DNA from 3 places in the Comamonas serinivorans genome. Region 3 is predicted to be linked to each of the others. Evidence: predicted binding sites of a transcription regulator. Region 3 holds the regulator's gene; each other region holds the start of a gene.

Evidence for each region. Region 3 encodes HrcA, which represses chaperone genes, less so after heat shock. Its sites were predicted from a motif close to TTAGCACTCNNNNNNNNNGAGTGCTAA; they were not measured.
Region 1: rpoH (RNA polymerase sigma factor RpoH) is a predicted target of HrcA. The motif match lies at 3,017-3,043, and genes of this name have one in related genera.
Region 2: groES (co-chaperone GroES) is a predicted target of HrcA. The motif match lies at 4,643-4,669, and genes of this name have one in related genera.

What each region holds. Positions count from the first base shown of each region.
Region 1 covers NZ_CP021455.1:2,837,988-2,846,000, reverse strand. Annotated here, with positions in the region: gene CCO03_RS11990 (MFS transporter) at 437-1,720, shown strand; gene rpoH (RNA polymerase sigma factor RpoH) at 2,043-2,984, opposite strand; gene CCO03_RS11980 (DUF3683 domain-containing protein) at 3,274-7,179, shown strand; gene CCO03_RS11975 (alpha/beta hydrolase) at 7,571-8,013, opposite strand, start outside.
Region 2 covers NZ_CP021455.1:1,756,301-1,764,313, reverse strand. Annotated here, with positions in the region: gene CCO03_RS07560 (VOC family protein) at 59-562, shown strand; gene CCO03_RS07555 (VOC family protein) at 775-1,014, shown strand; gene CCO03_RS07550 (VOC family protein) at 1,044-1,508, shown strand; gene CCO03_RS07545 (GFA family protein) at 1,614-2,018, shown strand; gene CCO03_RS07540 (SRPBCC domain-containing protein) at 2,028-2,498, shown strand; gene CCO03_RS07535 (SRPBCC family protein) at 2,672-3,151, shown strand; gene CCO03_RS07530 (DUF1428 domain-containing protein) at 3,187-3,558, shown strand; gene ispF (2-C-methyl-D-erythritol 2,4-cyclodiphosphate synthase) at 3,671-4,150, opposite strand; gene groES (co-chaperone GroES) at 4,761-5,051, shown strand; gene groL (chaperonin GroEL) at 5,158-6,804, shown strand; gene CCO03_RS07505 (IPTL-CTERM sorting domain-containing protein) at 6,985-8,013, shown strand, end outside.
Region 3 covers NZ_CP021455.1:3,852,309-3,860,321, reverse strand. Annotated here, with positions in the region: gene putA (trifunctional transcriptional regulator/proline dehydrogenase/L-glutamate gamma-semialdehyde dehydrogenase) at 1-2,080, opposite strand, end outside; tRNA gene CCO03_RS16430 (tRNA-Ile) at 2,644-2,720, opposite strand; gene hrcA (heat-inducible transcriptional repressor HrcA) at 2,769-3,791, opposite strand; gene CCO03_RS16420 (NAD kinase) at 3,871-4,767, shown strand; gene recN (DNA repair protein RecN) at 4,871-6,610, shown strand; gene rapZ (RNase adapter RapZ) at 6,607-7,473, shown strand.

The DNA.
Region 1 (8,013 bases), 1.0 Mb from region 3:
CGGTGCGGCGAGGCGAGGGGGTGCTCAGCAGGCGCCCCAGGTCGCATCCCATCAGACCGCCTGTTGCGCGGCAGGCCACACCGCACCGCAGGGATGCATGAAGCGCACCGGCGATGCTGCTGGGGCGCACCGCAAACCGCCTGATGGTTTGTGCTGGATTCACAGGGCTGCCTGAGATTCAAGTGGCGGTATGCCGCTGACGCGATCTCTATGCAGACGGCATTTGAGGTGTACTCGGATCTGTCGTGCAGCGTGCGGTGCAGAGAACGCTGCGCAGCACGTCCGCGCGCCGGCGGCTTGGCCCCTGTGCACGCCACGGCCGTGACAGACTCGGCCCCTGGCGCGCGCCACGGCCGGGCTGGCCGGATGGCGGCCGGCAGCCTGGCGATGGAGCGCCCGCAACCGCTCGGCAAGCGGTGACACAAGGAGATGCGTCATGGTGGAACACACGGGGGCGGTGCCCAAGGCCGGGCTGCGCCAAGCGCCATTTGGCGGGTTTTACGGCTGGGTGGTGGTCGCGGCGGTGTTCATGGTGACGCTGGTGGGCTTTGGCTGTGCCTACAGCTTCGGCTCCTTCATCGCGGTGTTGCAGGGGGAGTTCGGCGCGTCGCGTGGCTCGGTCTCGCTGGTGTTTTCCATCGCCGGCTGCCTGTACTTCGGGCTGGGGGTGGTGTCCGGCCCCATGGCCGACCGCTGGGGCGCGCGTGGCGTGACGGCGGCGGGCATGGCCTTGGTGGCCCTGGGCATGGTAGCGGCCAGTCGCGCGCAGTCCATTGGCCAGGTGTACTGGGCCTACGGGATCGGCATCGGGCTCGGCGTGGGCCTGTCGTATGTGCCGGGGTTGGGCGCGGTGCAGCGCTGGTTCCTCAAGCGGCGCGGTTTCGCCTCGGGCCTGGCGGTCAGCGGCATCGGGGTCGGCACGCTGCTGGTGCCGCCGCTGGCGGCCGGGCTGATCGAGTGGCTGGGCTGGCGACAGGCCTACCTCGTCCTTGGGGCGGGCGCGCTGGTGCTGGGCCTGGGCGCCGCGCTGCTGATCGCCGACGACCCGCACGCGTACGGCACAGGGCCGGACGGGGAGCCCGCCACGCCTGCCTCGGTCACCCCGCAGGGGCTGAGCCTGCGCGAAGCCATGGTCACGCCGCGCTTCATCTGGCTGTACGCGGCTTGTTCGGTGGCGGCCTTTGGCATCTTCGTGCCCTTTGTGCACCTGGTGCCGCATGCGCTGGATCAGGGTGTGCCGGCCCACGACGCGGTGCTGCTGCTGGGTGTGGTGGGGGTGGGCAGCACGCTGGGCCGCTTTTTCCTGGGCGCGCTGGCCGACCGCTTTGGCCGCGACCGCTTCCTGATGGCCATGAGCCTGGGCGTGGCCGTGGCGCTGGCGCTGTGGGCGGTGTCGCACGGTTTTTGGGCGCTGGCGCTGGTGGCCGCGGTGTTTGGCGTGTTCTATGGCGGCTGGGTGGCGGTGATCCCGGCCGTGACGGCGGAGCACTTTGGCGGCCGGCATGTGGGCAGCATCATCGGCGTGCTGTACACCAGCGTGGCGCTGGGCACCCTGCTGGGCCCCACGGCCGTGGGCTACGCCTTCGACGCCACCCACAGCTACGTGTGGCCGATTGCGATCAGTGCGGCGAGCACGGCCCTGGCCGCGGCGCTGGCCTGGGTGAGCAGCCGCACGGTGTCGCCCATGGCGGCGTTGCAGCATGCGGCGTCAGACGCCTGAACATGGATGGGGTATGGTCGTATTTCCGATGAATTTTCATCGGATTTGGGGTGATACCCTGTTCATGAATGAGCCGGAAGGTGAGCGTGACCGTCAAGGGGCCCAGGCATGACCGCATCCCTGTCCGTCGGGCCATCACGCACCGCGCGTTGAGCCGGCGTGCCGCTGCCGGGGCCGCGGGCCTGCGGCACGGCTTGGGTTTGGCGCTTGGACGGCCGAGTGCGCCGCCTTCAAGCAAAACGCCGCACGGGTGTGCGGCGTTGGGCATGAGGGCTTGTCAGGCCCCGACCCGGCGGGTCAGGCTCAGGCCCGTCAGCAGGCGTCAGGCGTATTCGGCCAGGGCCTTCTTCATCTTCTTCATGGCGGCGACCTCGATCTGGCGGATGCGCTCGGCCGAGACGCCGTACTCAGCGGCCAGCTCGTGCAGCGTCATGCCACCCGAGCCGTCGTCGTTCACGTTCAGCCAGCGCTCGGTCACGATGCGGCGGCTCCGGTCGTCCAGGCCACGCATGGCTTCGGCGATGCCCTCGGTGGCCAGGCGTTCGCGTTGCTCGGTTTCGAGCTGGGCCGTGGGCTCGTGGTTCACGTCCGCCAGGTAGGCGATGGGGCCAAAGGCGTGGTCCTCATCGTCGCTCGGCGTGGGGTCCAGCAGCACGTCGCCGCCAGCCATGCGCATTTCCATTTCGCGCACTTCTTCGGGCTTGACCTTGAGCTCCTGGGCCACCGTGGCCACCTGGGCGTCCGACAGCGAGTGGCGGTAGGTGTCGCTGCCAGCCTCCACGGCTTCGGCCTTGAAACCTTGCTTCATGGACCGCAGGTTGAAGAACAGTTTGCGTTGGGCCTTGGTGGTCGCCACCTTGACCATGCGCCAGTTCTTCAGGATGTACTCATGGATTTCTGCCTTGATCCAGTGCATGGCGTAGCTCACCAGGCGCACACCCTGTTCGGGGTCGAAGCGCTTGACGGCTTTCATGAGGCCGACGTTGCCTTCCTGGATCAGGTCGCCCTGCGGCAGGCCATAACCCATGTATTGGCGCGACACGGACACCACCAGACGCAGGTGCGACATCACCAGCTTGCCGGCGGCTTCCAGGTCGTTCTGGTCGCGCAACTCGCGCGCGAACTGTTGTTCTTGCTCCAGCGTCAGCATGGGCATGCGGTTCACGGCCGTGATGTAGGCATCGAGGTTCCCCACGGGGGGCACCATGCTCCACGGGTTCGCCAGGGCGACGGCAGTGGAGGAGCTCGCAGTTTGAGTTTTCATACCAGAGTTCCTTTCTTCATTGATTTTCTATATTAGCACTCCATTGGAGGGAGTGCTAACCAAAAAGTTCACACCCTTTTCCCGATCCAAACCAGCGGTCAGACGATGGGGAAGGGTGGTTGAAGCCATTGTCTGGGGGCAGGCTTAGGGATGGCTTAAGGAAGGCCTGCCTCGCTCGGCTGGCAAGCGCCGTGCCCGGGGCCGGTAAAATCTGCGCCTTGAAAAGCCACGATGCAAGAAGACGATCAGGCCCGCTGGGCCAACGCCTTCGCGCTCCCCGCGCCCACCCATGAACGCACCCACTGAACTGGCCGCCTTGTTGACGCAGGCCGAGCCCACGCGTCTGCGTGAAATCCCCTACAACTACACCTCGTTCTCCGATCGGGAAATCGTGCTGCGGGTCTTGGGGCAACGCGCCTGGGACCTGGCCGAGCAGCTGCGCACCGAGCGCTCCACCGGCCGCTCGGCCCGCATGCTGTACGAGGTGCTGGGCGACATCTGGGTGGTGCAGCGCAACCCCTACCTGCAGGACGACCTGCTGCACAACCCCAAGCGTCGCGCTCAGCTGGTCGAGGCGCTGGCACACCGCCTGTCCGAGGTGGACCAGCGGCGCACGCCGGGCCAGGCGCCCGAGCGCGATGCGCTGGTGGCCGAGTTGCTGGCCCTGGCGCGCCAGGCCGTCCAGGCGTTCAACGACAAGTTCGACCGCATCACCGAGTTGCGCCACCGCGCGGAGCAGGTGTTCAAGAAGCTGACGCGGCACGACAACGTCAAGTTCGACGGCCTCTCGCGCGTGAGCCACGTGACCGATGCCACGGATTGGCGCGTGGAGTACCCCTTCGTGGTGCTGACGCCGGACACCGAGGCCGAGATGGCCGAGCTGGTGCGCGGCTGCTTCGAGTTGGGCCTCACCGTCATCCCGCGCGGGGGCGGCACCGGCTACACCGGCGGCGCCGTGCCGCTGACCTGGAAGAGCGCCGTCATCAACACCGAGAAGCTCGAAGCCATGAGCGAGGTGGAGATGGTGTCGCTGCCCGGTGTCGACCACGCCGTGCCCACGGTGTGGAGCGAGGCCGGCGTGGTCACGCAGCGCGTGGCCGATGCGGCCGAGCGCGCCGGCTACGTGTTCGCTGTCGACCCCACGTCGATCGAAGCCTCGTGCATCGGCGGCAACATCGCCATGAACGCGGGCGGCAAGAAGGCCGTGCTCTGGGGCACGGCGCTGGACAACCTGGCCAGCTGGCGCATGGTCACCCCCGATGCCGAATGGCTGGAGGTGCATCGCCTGGACCACAACCTCGGCAAGATCCACGACGCCGAGATGGCCAGCTTCGAGCTGCGCTATTTCGCGGCCGACGGCAAGACCCCGCTGCGCACCGAGCGCCTGGACATCCCGGGCCGCATGTTCCGCAAGGAAGGCCTGGGCAAGGACGTCACGGACAAGTTCCTGAGCGGGCTGCCGGGGGTGCAGAAAGAGGGCACGGATGGCCTCATCACCAGCGCGCGCTGGGTCGTGCACCGCATGCCCAGCCAGACGCGCACGGTGTGTCTGGAGTTCTTTGGCGACGCCAAGGACGCCGTGCCCAGCATCGTCGAGATCAAGGACTTCATGTTCGACCTGCAAAAGCGCAATGCCGAAGCGGGTCTGCCGCCGGTGCTGCTGGCCGGTCTGGAGCACCTGGACGACCGCTACCTGAAGGCCGTGGGCTACACCACCAAGAGCAAGCGCGGGGGCCTGCCCAAGATGGTGCTGGTGGGCGACATCGTGGGCGACGACGCCGACGCCGTGGCGCGGGCCACCAGCGAGGTTGTGCGCATCGCCAACTCGCGCAACGGCGAGGGTTTCATCGCCATCAGCCCCGAGGCGCGCAAGACCTTCTGGGCCGACCGCAAGCGCACCGCCGCCATCAGCCGCCACACCAACGCCTTCAAGATCAACGAAGACGTGGTGATCCCGCTGCCGCGCATGGCCGACTACACCAACGGCATCGAGCGCATCAACATCGAGTTGTCGCTGGCCAACAAGCTCAAGCTGGCCGATGAAATCGAGCAGTATCTGCTCCATGGTCAACACAAGCTGACGGCGGTGCCTGATACTGCCGAAGATGGCTCGTCGGCGGCCGAGCTGCTGCCGGCCCGCCTGGCCCAGGCCCTGACGCTGGTGCGCGAGGTGCGGGCGCAGTGGCAGGACTGGCTGACCCACGTGGGGACGCATTTCCCCCAGCTGCAGACGCACGAGCTGCGCGCGAGCTGGAAACGCCAGCTGCGTGCGCCGCTCAAGGGCATCTTCAGTGGTGCGGCCTACCAGCCCATCCTCGACGAGCTGGGTGCCATCCACCAGCGGGTGTTGCGCGGCCGCGTGTTCGTGGCCCTGCACATGCACGCGGGCGACGGCAACGTGCACACCAACCTGCCCGTGAACAGCGACGACTACGAGATGCTGACCACGGCGCACGAGGCCGTGGCACGCATCATGGACCTGGCGCGCAGCCTGGGCGGCGTGATCTCGGGTGAGCACGGCATCGGCATCACCAAGCTCGAGTTCCTGACCGACGAAGAGCTCCAGCCCTTTGCCGACTACAAGAACCGCATCGATCCGCAGGGCCGCTTCAACAAGGGCAAGCTGATCCGCAACCCCGAGCTGTTCCTGCAGGATGGTCAGCCCATCTACGCCGACCTGACCAACGCCTACACGCCGAGCTTCGGGCTCATGGGGCACGAGTCGCTGATCATGCAGCAGAGCGACATCGGCGCGATTGCCGATTCGGTCAAGGACTGCCTGCGCTGCGGCAAGTGCAAGCCCGTGTGCAGCACCCACGTGCCGCGTGCCAACCTGCTGTACAGCCCGCGCAACAAGATCCTGGCCACCTCGCTGCTGGTCGAGGCCTTTCTGTACGAAGAGCAGACCCGCCGCGGCGTGTCCATCCGGCACTGGCAGGAGTTCGAGGACGTGGGCGACCACTGCACCGTCTGCCACAAGTGCTACACGCCATGCCCGGTCAAGATCGACTTCGGCGACGTGTCGATGAACATGCGCAACCTGCTCAACAAAATGGGCAAGAAGAGCTTCCGCCCAGGTGCGAAGGCGGCCATGTTCTTCCTCAACGCGACCGAGCCGTCGACCATCAAGGCCACGCGCGCCGTGATGACGGGCGTGGGCTTCAAGGCCCAGCGCGTGATGGCGGATTTGCTGAAGCCGGCCGCCAAGAGCCAGACGGCGCACCCGCCGGCCACTGTGGGCACGCCGTCGATCCGCGAGCAGGTCGTGCACTTCGTCAACAAGAAGCTGCCCGGTGGCCTGCCGACCAAGACGGCGCGCGCACTGCTCGACATCGAGAACCGCGACTACGTGCCCGTCATCCGCGACCCCCAGGCCACCACGGTGGAAAGCGAGGCGGTGTTCTACTTCCCCGGCTGCGGCTCGGAGCGCCTGTTCAGCCAGGTCGGCCTGGCCACCCAGGCCATGCTCTGGCACGCGGGCGTGCAGACCGTGATGCCGCCGGGCTACCTGTGCTGCGGCTATCCGCAGCGCGGCAGCGGCCAGTTCGACAAGGCCGACAAGATGATCACGGACAACCGCGTGTTGTTCCACCGCGTGGCCACCACGTTGAACTACCTGGACATCAAGACCGTGGTGGTGAGCTGCGGCACCTGCTACGACCAGCTGCAGGGCTACCAGTTCGACAAGATCTTCCCGGGCTGCCGCATCATCGACATCCACGAGTTCCTGCTCGAAAAAGGCATCACCTTGCCGGCGGCGGAGCAAGGCGCCTACCTCTACCACGAGCCCTGCCACAACCCCATGAAGCTGCAGGACAGCACCAAGACCGTCAAGGCGCTGCTGGGCGATGGCGTGCTGAAAAGTGACCGCTGCTGCGGCGAATCGGGCACGCTGGGCGTGACCCGGCCCGACGTCTCCACGCAGGTGCGCTTCCGCAAGGAAGAGGAAATCCGCAAGGGCGTGGCCGCGCTGCGCGACACCGGGGCTGTGGGGGAGAAGGCCAACGTCAAGATCCTGACCAGCTGCCCCAGCTGCCTGCAGGGCCTGTCGCGCTACCAGGGCGACCTGCAGAACGGGCTGCTCGAGGCCGACTACATCGTCATCGAGATGGCGCGCCACATCCTGGGCGAAACCTGGCTGCAGGACTACGTGGCCAAGGCCAACGCCGGCGGCATCGAGCGCGTGCTGGTGTGAGGTGGGTTGGGGTCGGTTTGCGGTGTGGCCACAACGCGAGCTGACGCCTGCACGGGTTCTGTCGCCTGCACGGTCGACGTCGCTGCCGGCGTCGAGTGCGTGTGACTTTGATGGGGTATGGGTGGGTTCTCGTTGGTTAAAAACGTGAACAGGTCTATACCCCTTGATCATTTTGCCTCATCGGGTCAACGCCGCCGGCGTCGAGTGCGAGTGGGTGTGAGGGGAATGGGCTGGCGCCCATTTGTGCCCAAGCTCCAGCAAGGGCGTGATTCGCCCGGGCGGGAAGATGCCCTGACAGGCGCTGGCGCCGACCAGCCCCTGAATGTTCGCCTGGCCGCGGCGGATCAGGCCGCGTGACCGTTCGCCCCCTGGCGTCTGGTGCAGAGCGGTTTCAGCCGCCGTGCATCGCGCCCAGCAGCTCGGAGACCACGGCCACCGTTTCGGTCGGCTTTTCCATGGGAAACAGGTGCGTGCCCTCGACCATGCGCAAGCGCACGTCGGGCAGGCGGCGGATGCCCGACAGCCCCGCCTGGCGCAGCTCGCGCGAGCGCGTGCCGCCCACAAAGGCCACGGGGCAGCGCGGTGGGTGCAGGCGCAGCAGCCGGCCCAGGCCGTGCGGCAGGGTGTCGTAGATGCGCGTTTCCACGCCGCGGTCAAAGCTCAGCGTGACGCCGCCCTCATCGTGCGCCTCGGCCAGGCCGGCCTCCACGTAGTCGCGCAGCACCTCGGGGTGCCACCGTGCAAACAGGCGCTTGGCCGCGAAATGCGTGCTGGCTTCGTCGCGGCTGGCCCAGGCGGTGCGCCGCCGCTGGCTGACGGCGCTGGGCATGAAGC
Region 2 (8,013 bases), 2.1 Mb from region 3:
TGCGTGTGAACAGCGTCCACATGAAGACGCATGACCCCATGACTTCAGGAGACATCCCATGGCTCAACTGCACCGCATCGCCCCCTGTCTGTGGTTCGATTCCCAGGCCGAGGAAGCCGCGCGCTTTTACGCCGGCATTTTTCCCAACTCGGCCATCGGCCTCATCACGCGCTACAGCGAGGTCGGCTTCGAGCACCACGGCCGGCCTGCCGGCTCGGTGCTGACGGTGTCGTTCACGCTGGATGGCCAGGAGATGGTGGCCTTGAATGGCGGCCCCGTGTTCCAGTTCAACCCCGCCGTGTCGCTGATGGTCAACTGCGACACCCAGGCCGAGATCGACCACTACTGGGCGCGCCTGGGCGAAGGCGGCGACCCCAACGCCCAGCAGTGCGGCTGGCTGGCCGACCGCTACGGCGTGTCCTGGCAGATCGCGCCGCGCATGTGGGCCGAGCTCTACACCTCGCCCAACCAGGCTGGCGCCAAGCGCGCCATGCAGGCGATGTTCGGCATGAAGAAGCTGGACATCGCCCGCCTGCAGGCCGCTTTCGACGGCCAGGCCTGAGCGGCGCGGCCATGGTCGTCACCGCGCCATTCCCCACCCGCCTGGCCCGCCAGGCACTGCACGAGCTTGCACCATGCCCACCGCCACCCCGTTTTTGATGTTCCAGGGCCAGGCCCAGGCCGCCATCGACCTGTACGTGGCCACGCTGCCCGACAGCGCTGGAACGCCACCCCGGCGCGGGCACGGGCGACGGCTCCATCAAGCTGGCCCGCGTGGCGCTGTGCGGCACCTCCTTCCTGTTCAGCGACAGCCCGCCCGTGCATGCCTTCGGCTTCACGCCATCCAGCTCGATCTTCATCGACTGCGAATCGGCCGACGAGCAGCTGCGCGTGTTCACCGCCTTGGCCGATGGCGGCCAGGTGCGCATGCCGTTGGCCGACTACGGCTTCAGCCAGCGCTTTGGCTGGACCGACGACCGCTTCGGCGTGTCCTGGCAGATCAACCTGCCCTGACGCGCTTTTTTCACCCCCAGGAGACCCTCATGCAATTCGTGCCCTACCTCAATTTCGACGGCCAGTGCGCCGAGGCCATGGCCTTCTACGCCCGGCTCTTTGGCGGACAGCTCGTGCACCAGATGACGTTCGCCGACATGCCGCCCGGCGAGGGCATGCCCCCGCTGCCCGAGTCGGCCAAAAACCGCCTCATGCACGCCCACCTGCAGGTTGGTGCCCAGGCCATCATGGCGTCGGACACCCTGCCCGCCATGCCCGGCCAATCGGCCGAGGCCTGCGGCGGCGGCGGCTACGTCAAGCCGCAAGGCCTGTGGGTGTCGATCGGCGTGGACTCGGCCGCCGAAGGCCAGCGCGTGTTCGATGGCCTGGCCGAGGGCGGCCAGGTCACCATGCCCTACGCGGCCACCTTCTGGTCGCCCGGGTTCGGCATGGTGACCGATCGCTTCGGCACCCCCTGGATGGTGAACGTGGCCACCGAGCCGCCCCAAGGCTGACGCAGCCCCGCTGCATGCTTCATGCCGCGCGTTGCCGCTTCACCACATCTTTTTCCAGTATGGGCCAGATGCCGATGACCTGAAAACGACTTCACCCGCATACCCATGGAAACATCGACCAACACCTACACCGGCAGCTGCCATTGCGGCCAGATCACCTTCACGTTCGAGGCCGAGATCACCCAGGCGCTGTCGTGCAACTGCTCCCTCTGCCGCCGGCGCGGCTCGCTGTTGAGCTTTGTGCCGCGCGGGGCGCTCACGCTGCGCACGCCCGCGTCCGACGCGGCGGCGCCCGACGCAGCGGCGCGCGACGCAGCGGCGCCCGACGCGGTCTACCGCTTTCACACGCACCAGATCGCCCACCACTTCTGCCCCACCTGCGGCATCCACACCCACGGCGAGGGCACGGCCCCCAACGGCACGGCCATGGCCGCCATCAACCTGCGCTGCGTGGACCAGATCGACCTGGACACCCTGCCCCTTCACCGCTTCGACGGCCGCGCACTGTGAAGGACCACCATGCCTGACCACCCCGACCACACCTTCCAGGCCACGCGCCACATTGCCGCCCCGCCGGCCCAGGTGTTTGCGGCGCTGACCGATCCCGCGCGGCTGGCGCGCTGGTGGGGCCCGAACGGCTTCACCAACGAGGTCAGTCTGTGCGAGATGCGGCCGGGCGGGCGCTGGGTGTTCGTCATGCACGGACCGGATGGCCGCGCCTACCCGAACGAAAACGTGTTCGAAACCCTGACGCCCCCACAAGCCGATCACCCCGATCAACCCGCGCAGTTCGTCGTGCGTCATGTGGGCGCGCCGCTGTTTCGCCTGCACCTCACCCTGCATGCCGACGGCGCCGGCACGCGGGTCGAATGGGCGCAGGTGTTCGACAGCGCCGAGGTGGCCGCGCAGCTGGCGGCCCTGGTGGTGCCCGCCAACGCGCAAAACCTGAACCGCCTGAGCGCCGAAGTGCTGGGCGCTGCCCCGCCATGAGCCCGTCCCGTCCCCATGCACGCCCGCCGCCCGAGTGCACCCGCCTCACCCGCACGGGGAACCGCGCCGTGCACCGCGCCGCGAACCGCCTCGACGCCGATGACCGCTTCCCGCCCCCACACCCGGCAAGGCCCACCTCGCCCTTCACCCCTGTCCCTCAACCGGAGCCCCGCATGACCTCGCCCACCGACCACCCTCAAGACCTGGTGCTGACGCGCCTGATCGACGCGCCCGCCGCCACGCTCTACCGCTGCTGGACCGACACCGCGTTGCTCCAGCAATGGTTCGTGCCCCGGCCCTGGACCATCGCCCGGGCCGAGATCGACCTGCGGCCCGGCGGCGGCAGCCTCATCGTCATGCGCGATCCCGACGGCCAGGAGTACCCCAATGCCGGCGTCTACCTCGAGGTCGTGCCCGAGCGCAAACTGGTGTTCACCGACGCCTACACCGCCGGCTGGGTGCCCACCGACAAGCCCTTCATGACCGCCATCGTCACCTTCGAGGCCGTGGGCGACGGCGGACGGCAGACCCGCTACACCGCCATCGCGCGCCACTGGACGGAAGCCGCGCGCCAGCAGCACGAAGCCATGGGTTTTCATTCCGGCTGGGGCACCTGTGCCGACCAGCTGGCCGAGCTGGCCGCCACGTTGTGAGCGCCGGCTTTCCTTCACCCCCGCAGGAGAACGTCATGCCCTATGTCGATGGATTTGTGGTGCCCGTGCCGCGCGCCAACGTCGAGGCCTACCGCCAGGTGGCCGAAACCGCCGGCGCCGTCTGGATGGAACACGGCGCCCTGCAGTACTGGGAATGCGTGGGCGACGACGTGCCGCCGGGCAAGGTCACGTCCTTCCCGCTGGCCGTTCAGCTCAAGGACGACGAAGTCGCCTGCTTCTCGTGGATCGTCTACGCCTCTCGCGCCGAGCGCGACCGCATCAACGCGGCCGTCATGGCCGACCCGCGCATCGCCGGCATGGGGCCGGACACCATGCCGTTTGACGGCAAACGCATGATCTTCGGCGGCTTCTCGCCCATCGTGCAACTGGGTGCCAGCGGCGGCTGAACGCGACCTCGGCGGGTGCGTTGGCCTGCGCGCATCGCGCAGCAACGCACAGATGGGTATAGGCTGATTCTCGTTGCCCAATCATCGGCAATCGGCCCATACCCACCCTCAGTCAAACGCGATACAGCAGCGCCGCGGCACGCGTCTCGATGGCTTGCTGCTGCCCCACCGGCCCCAGCTTCTCGGCCGTCTTGGCCTTGACGTTGACCTGATCAGGCTGCAGGCCGGTCAACTCGGCCACGCGCGTGCGCATGGCCTCGATGTGCGGCATCAGCTTGGGCGCCTGCGCCACGATGGTCGAATCGATGTTGCCGATGGCCCAGCCCAGGGCCTGCACGCGCTGCACCACCTCGGTCAGCAGCACGCCCGAATCGGCCCCCAGAAAGCGCGCGTCGGTGTCGGGGAAGTGGCGGCCGATGTCGCCCAGGCCGGCCGCGCCCAGCAGCGCGTCGATGATGGCGTGCAGCAGCGCGTCGGCGTCGGAATGGCCCAGCAAGCCGCTGTGGTGCGGGATGGTGACGCCGCCCAGCACCAGGGGGCGACCGGGCACCAGCGCGTGCACGTCCCAGCCCTCGCCCACGCGGAACGGCACCGGGTGCTGGCGGGCGGGTGCGCCCGTGGGCACGGTCGAGGGGCGGGCTGTGGTCATGGCAACAAACGCAGGAAGAACACGGGCCGCCATTGTGCCAAGGGGACCGCGGGGCACGGCGCGCCCTGTCCGACCGCCGCCGATGCGCGGGGGCCGGGCCGCGCCAGGCCGGGTTCACAGGTGCAGGTCGGGGCCCCGCTCCACGAACGTAGACGACACCATGCAGCTCCGGGTGCCGTCCACGCCTTCGATGTCCTGGACCTTGCCGAGCCACTCCTCCAGACGGAAGTGGCCGAGACGCGGCCCCTGCGCTGGCAACGGGTTGATGCGGGCATGGCGCGCGGCCCGGCCATGCCCCGAATCCGCGGGCGCCGCCGCCGCAGCTGCGGGCTGCGGGCCGTGGCGGCCCCCACCGCACGGCCTTCGACGCGGGCACGCCAAGGTGGCCGAAAAAATTTCAATCGGGGCTTGAATTGCTGCCACAGACCCTTATGATTAGCACTCGATTGAGGTGAGTGCTAGCAATTTCATGCGGGCGTCACACCTCGTCCATCCAATCCCCGCCAGGCGGCCCTTTCGGGCCGTCGATTTGATTCCATCAGGAGTACTTTTCATGAATTTGCGTCCTCTGGCCGATCGCGTGATCGTCAAGCGTCTGGAAAACGAAACCAAGACCGCCTCCGGCATCGTCATCCCCGACAGCGCCGCTGAAAAGCCCGATCAAGGCGAAGTGGTGGCCGTGGGTGCCGGCAAGCGCAACGACAAGGGTGAGCTGCTGGCCCTGACCGTGAAGGTCGGCGACCGCGTGCTGTTCGGCAAGTACAGCGGCCAGAGCGTCAAGGTCGACGGCGAAGAGCTGCTGGTGATGAAGGAAGACGACCTGTTCGCAGTCGTCGAGAAGTAAGCACCGCTTCACAAGCACATTCAGAGGCAGTATGGCCTGATCACTGTTCAATGAACAACGGCCATAGCCCCATACTGCATCACATCTCATTCAAGGAATTCTCAAAATGGCAGCAAAAGACGTTGTTTTCGGCGGCGAAGCCCGTGCACGCATGGTTGAAGGCGTGAACATCCTGGCCAACGCGGTCAAGGTGACTCTGGGCCCCAAGGGCCGCAACGTGGTGCTGGAGCGCTCGTTCGGCGCCCCCACGGTGACCAAGGACGGTGTGTCCGTCGCCAAGGAAATCGAGCTCAAGGACAAGCTGCAGAACATGGGCGCCCAGCTCGTGAAGGAAGTGGCTTCCAAGACCAACGACATCGCCGGTGACGGCACCACGACCGCCACCGTGCTGGCTCAAGCCATCGTGCGCGAAGGCTCGAAGTACGTGGCCGCCGGCCTGAACCCCATGGACCTCAAGCGCGGCATCGACAAGGCTGTGGTGGCCCTGGTGGAAGAGCTGAAGAAGCAATCGAAGGCCACGACCACCTCCAAGGAAATCGCCCAGGTGGGTTCGATTTCGGCCAACTCCGACGAATCGGTGGGCAAGATCATTGCCGACGCGATGGACAAGGTCGGAAAGGAAGGCGTGATCACCGTGGAAGACGGCAAGTCGCTGGACAACGAGCTGGATGTCGTGGAAGGCATGCAGTTCGACCGCGGCTACCTGTCGCCCTACTTCATCAACAACCCCGAAAAGCAAGTCGCCCTGCTGGACGACCCCTATGTGCTGCTGTTCGACAAGAAGATCAGCAACATCCGTGACCTGCTGCCCACGCTGGAAGCCGTGGCCAAGGCCGGCCGTCCGCTGCTGATCATTGCCGAAGAAGTCGAAGGCGAAGCCCTGGCGACCCTGGTGGTGAACACCATCCGCGGCATTCTGAAGGTCGTGGCTGTCAAGGCCCCTGGCTTCGGCGACCGCCGCAAGGCCATGCTGGAAGACATCGCCATCCTGACCGGTGGCAAGGTCATCGCCGAAGAAGTCGGCCTGTCGCTGGAAAAGGTGACGCTGGCTGACCTGGGCCAGGCCAAGCGCATCGAAGTGGGCAAGGAAAACACCACCATCATCGACGGCGCCGGCGCTGCTGCCGACATCGAAGCCCGCGTGAAGCAAATCCGCGCGCAAATCGAAGAAGCCACCAGCGACTACGACCGCGAAAAGCTGCAAGAGCGCGTGGCCAAGCTGGCCGGCGGCGTGGCCGTGATCAAGGTCGGCGCTGCCACCGAAGTCGAAATGAAGGAAAAGAAGGCCCGCGTGGAAGACGCCCTGCACGCCACGCGCGCTGCGGTGGAAGAAGGCATCGTGGCCGGCGGTGGCGTGGCCCTGCTGCGCGCCAAGCAAGCCGTGGGCGAGCTCAAGGGTGACAACGCCGAGCAAGACGCCGGCATCAAGCTGGTGCTGAAGGCTGTGGAAGCCCCGCTGCGCGAAATCGTGGCCAACGCCGGTGGCGAGCCCTCGGTGGTCGTGAACGAAGTGCTGAACGGCAAGGGCACCTATGGCTTTAACGCCGCCAACGACAGCTACGGCGACATGCTGGAGCTGGGCATCCTGGACCCGACGAAGGTGACCCGCACGGCCCTGCAGAACGCCGCTTCGGTGGCCTCGCTGCTGCTGACGACCGAAGCCATGGTGGCCGACGCCCCCAAGGATGAAGCCGCAGGCGGTGGCATGCCCGACATGGGCGGCATGGGCGGCATGGGCGGCATGGGCATGTAAGCCCGGCCTGGTCGGCCTCGGTCGATCACCCCACTCCCTCGCAAAAAGCACGGCTTGGCCGTGCTTTTTGCTTGTGAGGGCCGACATCGTGTCACGGTCACACCTCAAAACCTTGGCGAGCGTCTGGATACAGGTCAAAATCCATAGCATTAAGGCTTACCGACGTTCAAGGACGACACGATGCGGAAAACACTCTTGGGTCTCTCGGCTGCGCTTGCCATGGCGGCCCCCAGCCTCTCCATGGCCGCATTTGTATCGGGGCCGGTTGTCTACAACTTCAACTTCATTTACTCGGGGACATCCACCGGGCTCACCTATGACGCCGATGGCGCGCCTTACAGCGATCTGCCTGTGCTGCTGATCTGCATCGATCACGAGACAGATCCGCCCTTTACCTACGATATCCCCGCCGCTCAATTCGACACGGAGGCTGGCGCCCGCGCCATCAAGGGCGGGTCGGGTGCGGCCGGCGAGGCCGCCATCTACTGGCTGATGGACCAGTACTACGAGAGCTACTACAAGAATGGCAGCGGCGAGCAGCGACGCGCCCTTCAACACGCCTTGTGGGAACTGGGCAACGACTACGACGGCACCGCAGCCAGCATTGACCCCTCGGCAGGTAAAGCGCGCCCGGCCTTGGAGGACGTCACAGAGTATGTCCTCATCCCGGGCACCACCCAGGCCGCCTTCGTCACCGCCTACACCACCCTGTACGACGCCATGCGCGCCACCCTGCCCACGCTGCGCACAACGTACCGCTCGGGCACCTACACAATGGACCTGTTCAGCAACAGAGATCCCGAATACCAGCACATGGTGGCCCTGATCGAGCGCACGCCGGCGAACACCCCGCCGCTGGCCGATCCGTCCATCACGGGCACGCCGCAGATCGGCAAGACCGTGACCGGCAGCTACGAGTACGCCGACAACCACGCCGACCCGGAAAACCCCAGCGGCACGACCTACCGCTTCGTCACCAGCCCCAACCCCGACATCACCAGTTCCAGCCAGGGCACCGTGGTGGACAGCGGCTCGACCGGTGGCGACGACCAAACGGTCTCTTACACCGTGCAGCCCACGGACGTGAACCAGTACCTGTATTACTGCGTGACGCCCGACGCCCAGACCGGCCCCACACCAGGCCTCGAGGTGTGCACAGCGGCGGCTGGCCCCGTTGCCAGCCTGCCGCCCAAGGCCGTTCCCAGCCTG
Region 3 (8,013 bases):
GCAGGAAGTCGATGGCCTCGCGGACCTCGGCCACGCCGTTGGCGCAGGTTTTGCCGGCCTCGCGCGCCAGCAGGCCCAGCAGTAGGGGCAGGCGTTGCTGCAGGTGGTCGGCCGCGCGCTCCAGCGCGGCGGCGCGCTCGGCCACGGGCGTGGCCGCCCAGCTTGGCGCGAAGGCGTGGGCGGCGGCCAGGGCCTGTTGCAACTGCCCTGCGCTGGCGGGCCAGACCCGGCCCACCACGTCGCTGGCGTCCGCCGGGTTGACGACCGGCACCCCCTCTGCGGCCGGTTCGGCCGCCGGCTGGGCCAGCAGGGGCTCGGCCGTCCAGGCCACGGCGGCGCTGGCCGTCAGGGCCTCGTCCAGCGCATGCAGGCTGTCGTCGTTCGAGAGGTCCAGGCCGTCCGAATTGCGGCGGGCGCTGCCGTAGAGCTGGGCGGGCAGGGGAATGGCGGGGTGGGGCGCACCCAGGGGGGGCCCCTGCTGCGCCAGGCGCTCGACGGCCGCGACCGGGTCTGCCACCAGCGCGGCGATCGGGACCGTGGGGTCGGCGATGCGGTTCACGAACGAGGTGTTGGCGCCGTTCTCGAGCAGGCGGCGCACCAGGTAGGCCAGCAGCGTCTCGTGCGTGCCCACGGGGGCGTAGATGCGGCAGGTCCGGCCCAGCTTGCCATTTTCTGTGTGCCCGACCACCTGCTCGTACAGCGGCTCGCCCATGCCGTGCAGGCACTGGAACTCGTACTGCCCCGGCTGCCAGGCCGCCGGGTCGGCCAGCTGGTAAATCGCCGCCAGCGTGTGCGCATTGTGCGTGGCGAACTGCGGGTAGACCTGCTCGGGCGCGGCCAGCAGCTGACGTGCGCAGGCCAGGTACGACAGGTCGGTGTAGGCCTTGCGCGTGTAGACCGGATAGCCCGCCAAGCCATCCACTTGCGCGCGCTTGATCTCGCTGTCCCAGTAGGCCCCTTTGACCAGGCGGATCATGAGGCGGTGCTGGCTGCGGCGCGCCAGGTCGACACACCAGTCGATGACGAAGGGGCAGCGCTTCTGGTAGGCCTGGATCACGAAGCCGATGCCGTGCCAATGCGCCAGCGCGGGCTCGAAGCACAGCCGCTCGAGCAGGTCCAGCGATAGCTCGAGCCGGTCGGCCTCCTCGGCGTCGATGTTCAGGCCGATGTCGTGGCGCCGGGCCAGCAGCGCCAGGCGGCGCACCACGGGGTAGAGCTCGTCCATCACGCGCGTGCGTTGCGCGCGGCTGTAGCGCGGGTGCAGCGCCGACAGCTTGATCGAGATGCCGGGGCCCTCGTAGACACCGCGGCCGTTGGACGCCTTGCCGATGGCGTGGATCGCGTCTTCGTAGGCCTGACGGTAGCGGTCGGCGTCCTCGGCCGTCATCGCGGCCTCGCCCAGCATGTCGTAGGAGTAGCGAAAGCCCTGGGCTTCCAACGGGCGGGCATGCCGCAAGGCGTCGGCGATGGTTTCGCCCATCACGAACTGCTCGCCCATCAGGCGCATGGCGATCTGAACGCCCTGTCGGATCAGCGGCTCGCCGCCCTGGCCGATCAGCCGCGTGAGCAGCGAGGACAAGGTGGTCTCGCTGTGCGTGGCCACCAGCTTGCCGGTCAGCAGCAGCCCCCAGGTGGCGGCGTTGACGAACAGCGAAGGGCTGTGGCCGGCGTGCTCGCGCCAGTGGCCCTGCGCGATCTTGTCGCGGATCAGCGCATCGCGCGTGGCCGGGTCGGGGATGCGCAGCAGCGCTTCGGCCAGGCACATCAGCGCCACGCCTTCCTGCGACGACAGCGCGTACTCCTGCAGCAGGCCTTGCACGAGGCTGGTCCGGCCCATGCGGGCCTGGCGCTCGCGCAGGCGCTGGGCGATCTGCGTGGCGAGTTCAAGCGTGCGCCGCGTCGTCTCGGCGTCGGCAACCGCCTTCACCTGGGGCAGCAGCCAGGCTACGGCTTCGGGCTCGGGCGTGCGGTGGTGCGCCGTGATGCGCGCGCGCAGCGCCGTGTGCGGGGGCAGGGCCTCGCCCTCGTGGGGGTGGGTACGGGGAGTCTGGGGCGGCGGGCGGAGCGAGAAAAGGGCCATGGGGATGTCCCAAAAAAGCGGCGTGCAGCGCGTTGAGCCCATGCTTGCGCAAAGTGAACCGCTTGGCAAATGCCTGCGTGGCGCTGCCTGGCGGTGACCCACTGACCGTTGGCCACGCAGGGTGTTGCAGGCTGTCGTCCGGCGGGCATCGCTCGCGTCGATGTCTGACGGTGGCGAAGTGAATTTTGGTATAGGTATGGTGTGCTTATCGTTGAATGAAAAACGATGATGGCGCCATACTGCTGCCGATTGATTGACGACCGTGGCTGGACGGCTGGCCTTTGGCGAGGTGCTGCGCGACCCTGGCTGACCGGGCCCTTTGAGGCTGAGGGGCAGGGAAGCACGGCCTGTGCGAGCAGGCGCACGCCGGTGTCATGCCCTTGGAGGTGCTGAAGAGGGGGACTGGGCCGGAGGGGCTTGGGGCTGGACCTGGAAGGGTCTGCTGTACCCGGTGGGATGCGCGGCCGGCTGGTGGCTGACGGGTGCGTCGCTTCGCGGAACACGTTGAGACGGTCCGCCGCGCCTCGCTGGCCTGGAAAGCCTTGGCGTGCAAGGGCTTCAGGTGGTAGGACGTGTTGGACTTGAACCAACGACCAAGGGATTATGAGTCCCCTGCTCTGACCAACTGAGCTAACGTCCCGAGAGCGCGGATTCTATCGGCACGCTGCCCGCGCTCAGCGCCCATGGCTCACCGCCCGTGGCTCAGGGCGTTGCCCACCAGGCGTGCGGTGATGTCGACGATTTCGATCATGCGGTGGTATTGCATGCGCGTGGGGCCGATGACGCCCAGCGTGCCCACGACCTGGCCATCGACCTCGTACGGGGCCGTGACCACCGACAGCTGCTCGACCGGCACGGTCATGCTTTCGCCGCCGATGTAGATGTTCACGCCTTCCCCCTTGGATGAGACGTCGAGCAGGCGGATGAGCTGCGCCTTTTGCTCGAACAGGTCGAAGGCCTTGCGCAGTTGCCCCATGTCCTGCGAGAGGTCGTTCACGGCCAGCAGGTTGCGCTCGCCCGCCACCACCACCTCGTCCTGGCCCTCGTTCAAGGCCTCGCTGCCGGCCAGCAGCGCGGCCTGCATCAGCGTGGTGATTTCGCTGCGCAGGGCGTCGGCCTCGTGCTGCAGCCGGTCGCGCACGGTTTCGATCGCCATGCCGGCGTAGTGGGCGTTGAGGTAGTTGGCGGCTTCGATGAGCTGCGCGGCCTCGTAGTCGACCTCGGGGTAGATGATGCGGTTTTGCACCTCGCCGTCGGGCGACACGATGATGACCAGCAGGCGGCGCTCGGACAGGCGCAGGAATTCGATGTGGCGAAACACCGAGGTGCGCTTGGGCGCGACGACCACGCCGACGAACTGCGACAGCTCGGACAGCAGGTTGGCCGCGCTGGAGATGACCTTGCCCGGCTGGTCGCCGCTGAGCTTTTGGGGCACGGCCGTGCCCGAGCGGGTCGCCAGGCCGCTGCCAATGGTGAGCATGGTGTCCACGAACAGGCGATAGCCCTTGGCGGTGGGGATGCGGCCGGCCGAGGTGTGCGGGCTGGCGATCAGGCCCAGCTCTTCGAGGTCGGCCATCACGTTGCGGATGGTGGCCGGCGAGAGCGACAAGCCGGACTGGCGCGAGAGCGTGCGCGAGCCCACCGGCTGCCCATCGGCGATGTAGTGCTCGACCAGGGTCTTCAGCAGCAGTCTTGCGCGTTCGTCCAACATGAATTCATTCTATGCATCCGGCCGTGCAGGGCCAGTCGCGCGTCACGGCGGGGCCGCCGAAACATGATGTAATTTGGCCATGTCCGTCAAATACCGTCGAGTCGGCCTCATCGGCAAATACAGCGATCCAGTCTCCGGCGCGGCCTTGCCCAGCACGCGGCAGAACCTGCTGGCCGTGAGCCAGCTGCTGGTCGAATTGGGGTGCGAAGTCATCCTGGAGCAGCAGAGCGCCGCGAACACCGGGGTATCGGGCTTTCGCGTCATGACGACGGAAGAGCTGGGTCAATACTGCGATGTGGCGGTGGTCATCGGCGGCGACGGCACCATGCTGGGCGCGGCCCGCGTGCTGGCGGCCTACGACCTGCCCTTGATCGGCATCAACCAGGGCCGCCTGGGCTTCATCACCGACATCGAGCTCAACAATTTCCACACGCCGCTGACGAACATGATCCGCGGCGCGGTCGAGGAAGACCGCCGCAGCCTCATCCACGGCAGCCTGTTCCGGGGCGGCGCCTGCCTGTTCGATGCCGTGGCGCTCAACGACGTGGTGGTCACGCGCGGCAGCACCTCGGCCATGGTCGAGCTGCGCGTGGAGATCGACGGGCACTTCGTCGCCAACCACCGCGCCGATGGCTTCATCATCGCTACGCCCACAGGGGCATCGGCCTATTCGCTGTCGGCCGGCGGGCCGCTTATCCACCCCTCGGTGGCGGGTTGGGCGCTGGTGCCGATCGCGCCGCACAACCTGTCGAACCGGCCCATCGTGTTGGCCGACACGGGCGAAATCCAGCTGGAGATCGTGGCCGCGCGCGAGGCCAGCGCCAGCTTCGACATGCAGGCCATCACCGCTTTGCAGGTGGGCGACCGGATCACCGCGCGCCGCTCGGCGCACCAGGCGATCTTTTTGCACGAGGCCGGCTGGAACTACTTTGACGTGCTGCGGCGCAAGCTGCACTGGAACGCGAGAAACGGATGACGCAGGTCATCGTTGTTGGCATGAACAGCAAGGGTATGCATTGATTTGCGTTGCACTGCAAACGGAAACATGGGCATACACCGATTGATTTGAACAACCCATCATGGCGCTGCTGAGTCTGGACTTGCGCGATTTCGTCATCGTGCGCGAGCTGAACCTGGATTTTTCCAACGGCTTCACGGTGCTCACGGGGGAGACCGGGGCCGGTAAATCCATCCTCATCGACGCGCTGCAGCTGGCGCTGGGGGCGCGCGCCGATGCCGGCGTGGTGCGCGAGGGCACGGCCCGTGCCGAGATCAGCGCCCGGTTTTCGATCGACGCACCGCAGGTGCAATGGTTGACCGAGAGCGGTTTCGACGTCGGCGGCGAAGAGCCCGCGGCGGCGCCCCAGGTGCTGCTGCGCCGCACCATCGATGCCCAAGGCAAGAGCCGCGCCTGGATCAACGGCAGTGCGGCCACCGCGACCCAGCTGCGCGAGCTCGGCGACCAGCTCATCGACATCCACGGCCAGCACGCCTGGCAAAGCCTGACGCGCCAGGCCGCGGTGCGCGAGCTGCTCGACGCGTTCGGCGCCGTGCAGACGGCAGCGGTGGGCCAGGCCTGGCAGACCTGGCGCGCGGCCCATGAGCGGCTGGCGCGTGCGACGGCCCAGCAGGCCTCGCTGGCGCAGGAGCGTGAACGCCTGATGTGGCAGATCGGCGAGCTTGAGCGGCTGAACCCGCAGGACGGCGAGTGGCCGCAGCTCAACGCCGACCACACGCGGCGCTCGCACGTGCAGGCCCTGATCGAGGCGGCCCAGGCCGTGTGCAACACGCTGGACGCCGAAGAAGGCGGCCGTGGCCGCGGCGCGGGCGGTGTGCTGAGCGAGGTGGGGCGCTGCGTGGACACGCTGTCCACGCAGGCCCACATCGAACCTGCGTTCACGCCGTTCATCGACCTGCTGAGCACGGGCCAGGCGCAATTCGAAGAGGCGCTGCACGGTTTGCGCGCCTACCTGCGCCACACCGACCACGACGACGACGGGCTGCAGGCGCTGGACGAGCGCGTGCAGGCCTGGCTGGGCCTGGCCAAGCGCTTCCGCGTCGCGCCCGAGGACCTGGCCAGCACCTGGCAGGGCTGGCGCCAGCAGTTGGCCGAGCTGGACGCCCAGAGCGACCTGGACGCGCTGCAACAGGCCGAGCAACGGGCCCGCACCGCGTACGACCGCGAGGCGCAGGCCTTGTCCCGCCTGCGCCACAAGGCCGCGCCGCGGCTGGCTGCCGAAGTGACCGATGCCATGCAGGCCCTGGGCATGGGCGGCGGCCGTTTCGAGGTGGCGTTGCGCGCGCAGGCGGCCACCAGCACCGGCATCGACGAGGTCGAGTTCCTGGTGGCGGGCCATGCCGGCGTGTCGCCCCGGCCCATCGGCAAGGTGGCCTCGGGGGGCGAGCTCTCGCGCATCGCGCTGGCGATTGCCGTGAAAACCAGCGCGCTGGGCCAGGCCCAGACGCTGATCTTCGACGAGGTGGATTCGGGCGTGGGCGGCGCCGTGGCCGAGTCGGTCGGCCGGCTGATGCAGCAGCTGGGCAGCGACCGCCAGGTGCTGGCCGTGACCCACCTGCCGCAGGTGGCGGCCGCGGCCGACCACCACGTGCTGGTCAGCAAGCAGGCGGTGGACGCCCAGACCTTCAGCTCGCTCAAGACGCTGGTGGCCGACGAGCGCGTGCAGGAGATTGCCCGCATGCTGGGTGGCAGCCAGATCACCCGCGCCACGCTGGACCATGCGCGCGAGCTGCTGGCGCCAGCGGCTGCCGCGTCCCCACCCCAGGTGGCCGCACGCGCCGGCAAACGGAGGTCGGCATGACCATGGACCTGGTGCTCATCACCGGCATGTCGGGCTCGGGCAAGTCCGTGGCCCTGAACGCGCTGGAAGACGTGGGCTACTACTGCGTGGACAACCTGCCGCCCGAGCTGCTGACCCAGCTGCTGACGCTGGCGCGCGAACGCCACCTGGCGCGCGTGGCCGTGGCCATGGACGTGCGCAGCGCGGCGTCGCTGCCGCAGTTGCCGCTGTTGCTGGCCAGCCTGAACCCGCGCGAGTACGTGCTGCGCTCGATCTTCCTGGACGCCAGCAACGAAACCCTGGTGCACCGCTACTCCGAAAGCCGACGGCGCCACCCGCTGTCGTCGCACGCCCTGGGCGACGACGTGCATGGGTTGATGGAGGCCATTGGCCTGGAGCGGGACATGCTGGGCGACATGCGCGAGCGGGCCCACGTCATCGACACCAGCTTCACCCGGGCCCAGCAGCTGCGCGGCTACGTGAAGGCCGTGGTGGAGGCGCCGGCCTCGGCGCTGACGCTGGTGTTCGAGTCCTTCGCGTTCAAGCGCGGCCTGCCGGTGTCGGCCGATTTCGTCTTCGACGTGCGCATGCTGCCCAACCCGCACTACGACCCCGTGCTGCGGCCGCTGACCGGGCGCGACCAGCCGGTCATCGAGTTCCTCGATCGCCAGCCCGAAGCCCAGCGCATGCGCGCGCAGGTGGCGCAGTTCGTGCGCGCCTGGCTGCAGCCGCTGGAGCAGGACCACCGCAGCTACGTCACCGTGGCCATCGGTTGCACTGGCGGGCAGCACCGCTCCGTCTACCTCGTCGAGCAGCTGGCGGAGGCGTTCCGGCACGAATGGACGACGCTCAAGCGCCACCGCGAGCTGGACGGCAAGGCCTGAGGGCGCCGGCCCGATCTGCGAGTGATGCGCCGCATGCGGCGCCGCAGGCCACGATGGCAGGCGATGGGCTCGCGGCTGGACTTGGAAGGCCTCAGGGTCGCTTCCGGATGAGGGCAGAGCGTCATCTTGACGCGGGTTGACCCGTTGGCGCAGGGTGGCAATAGGTATCCGGCGAATCCCATTGTCAACATGACGGGAATGGAGGATTACTCCCTGGTATGTGGATGAACGCACTGCAACCCATGGGCCGCATGGACCCGACGCGCGTCGCAGTCAGCCTGACCCGCGTGCGGGAGGCCGGCGCCGCCGTTCAGGTCACCGAACCGCCGAATCATCAAGACGGGGCGCGCGACATGGCCTTGTGGCCAGGGCAACGCACTCGTGCCGTTTCTGGGTGAAGCCGAAGCGTCAACGTTGACGTCAAATCAAAAGGGGTATCTGGCCATAACCGTTCGTTAAACAAAGGCCATGACCAATTACCCCTTGAATGGTCGCCCTGGCAGCCGAATCATGGCGTGTGCCGGCCGGTGCTCACTCCGG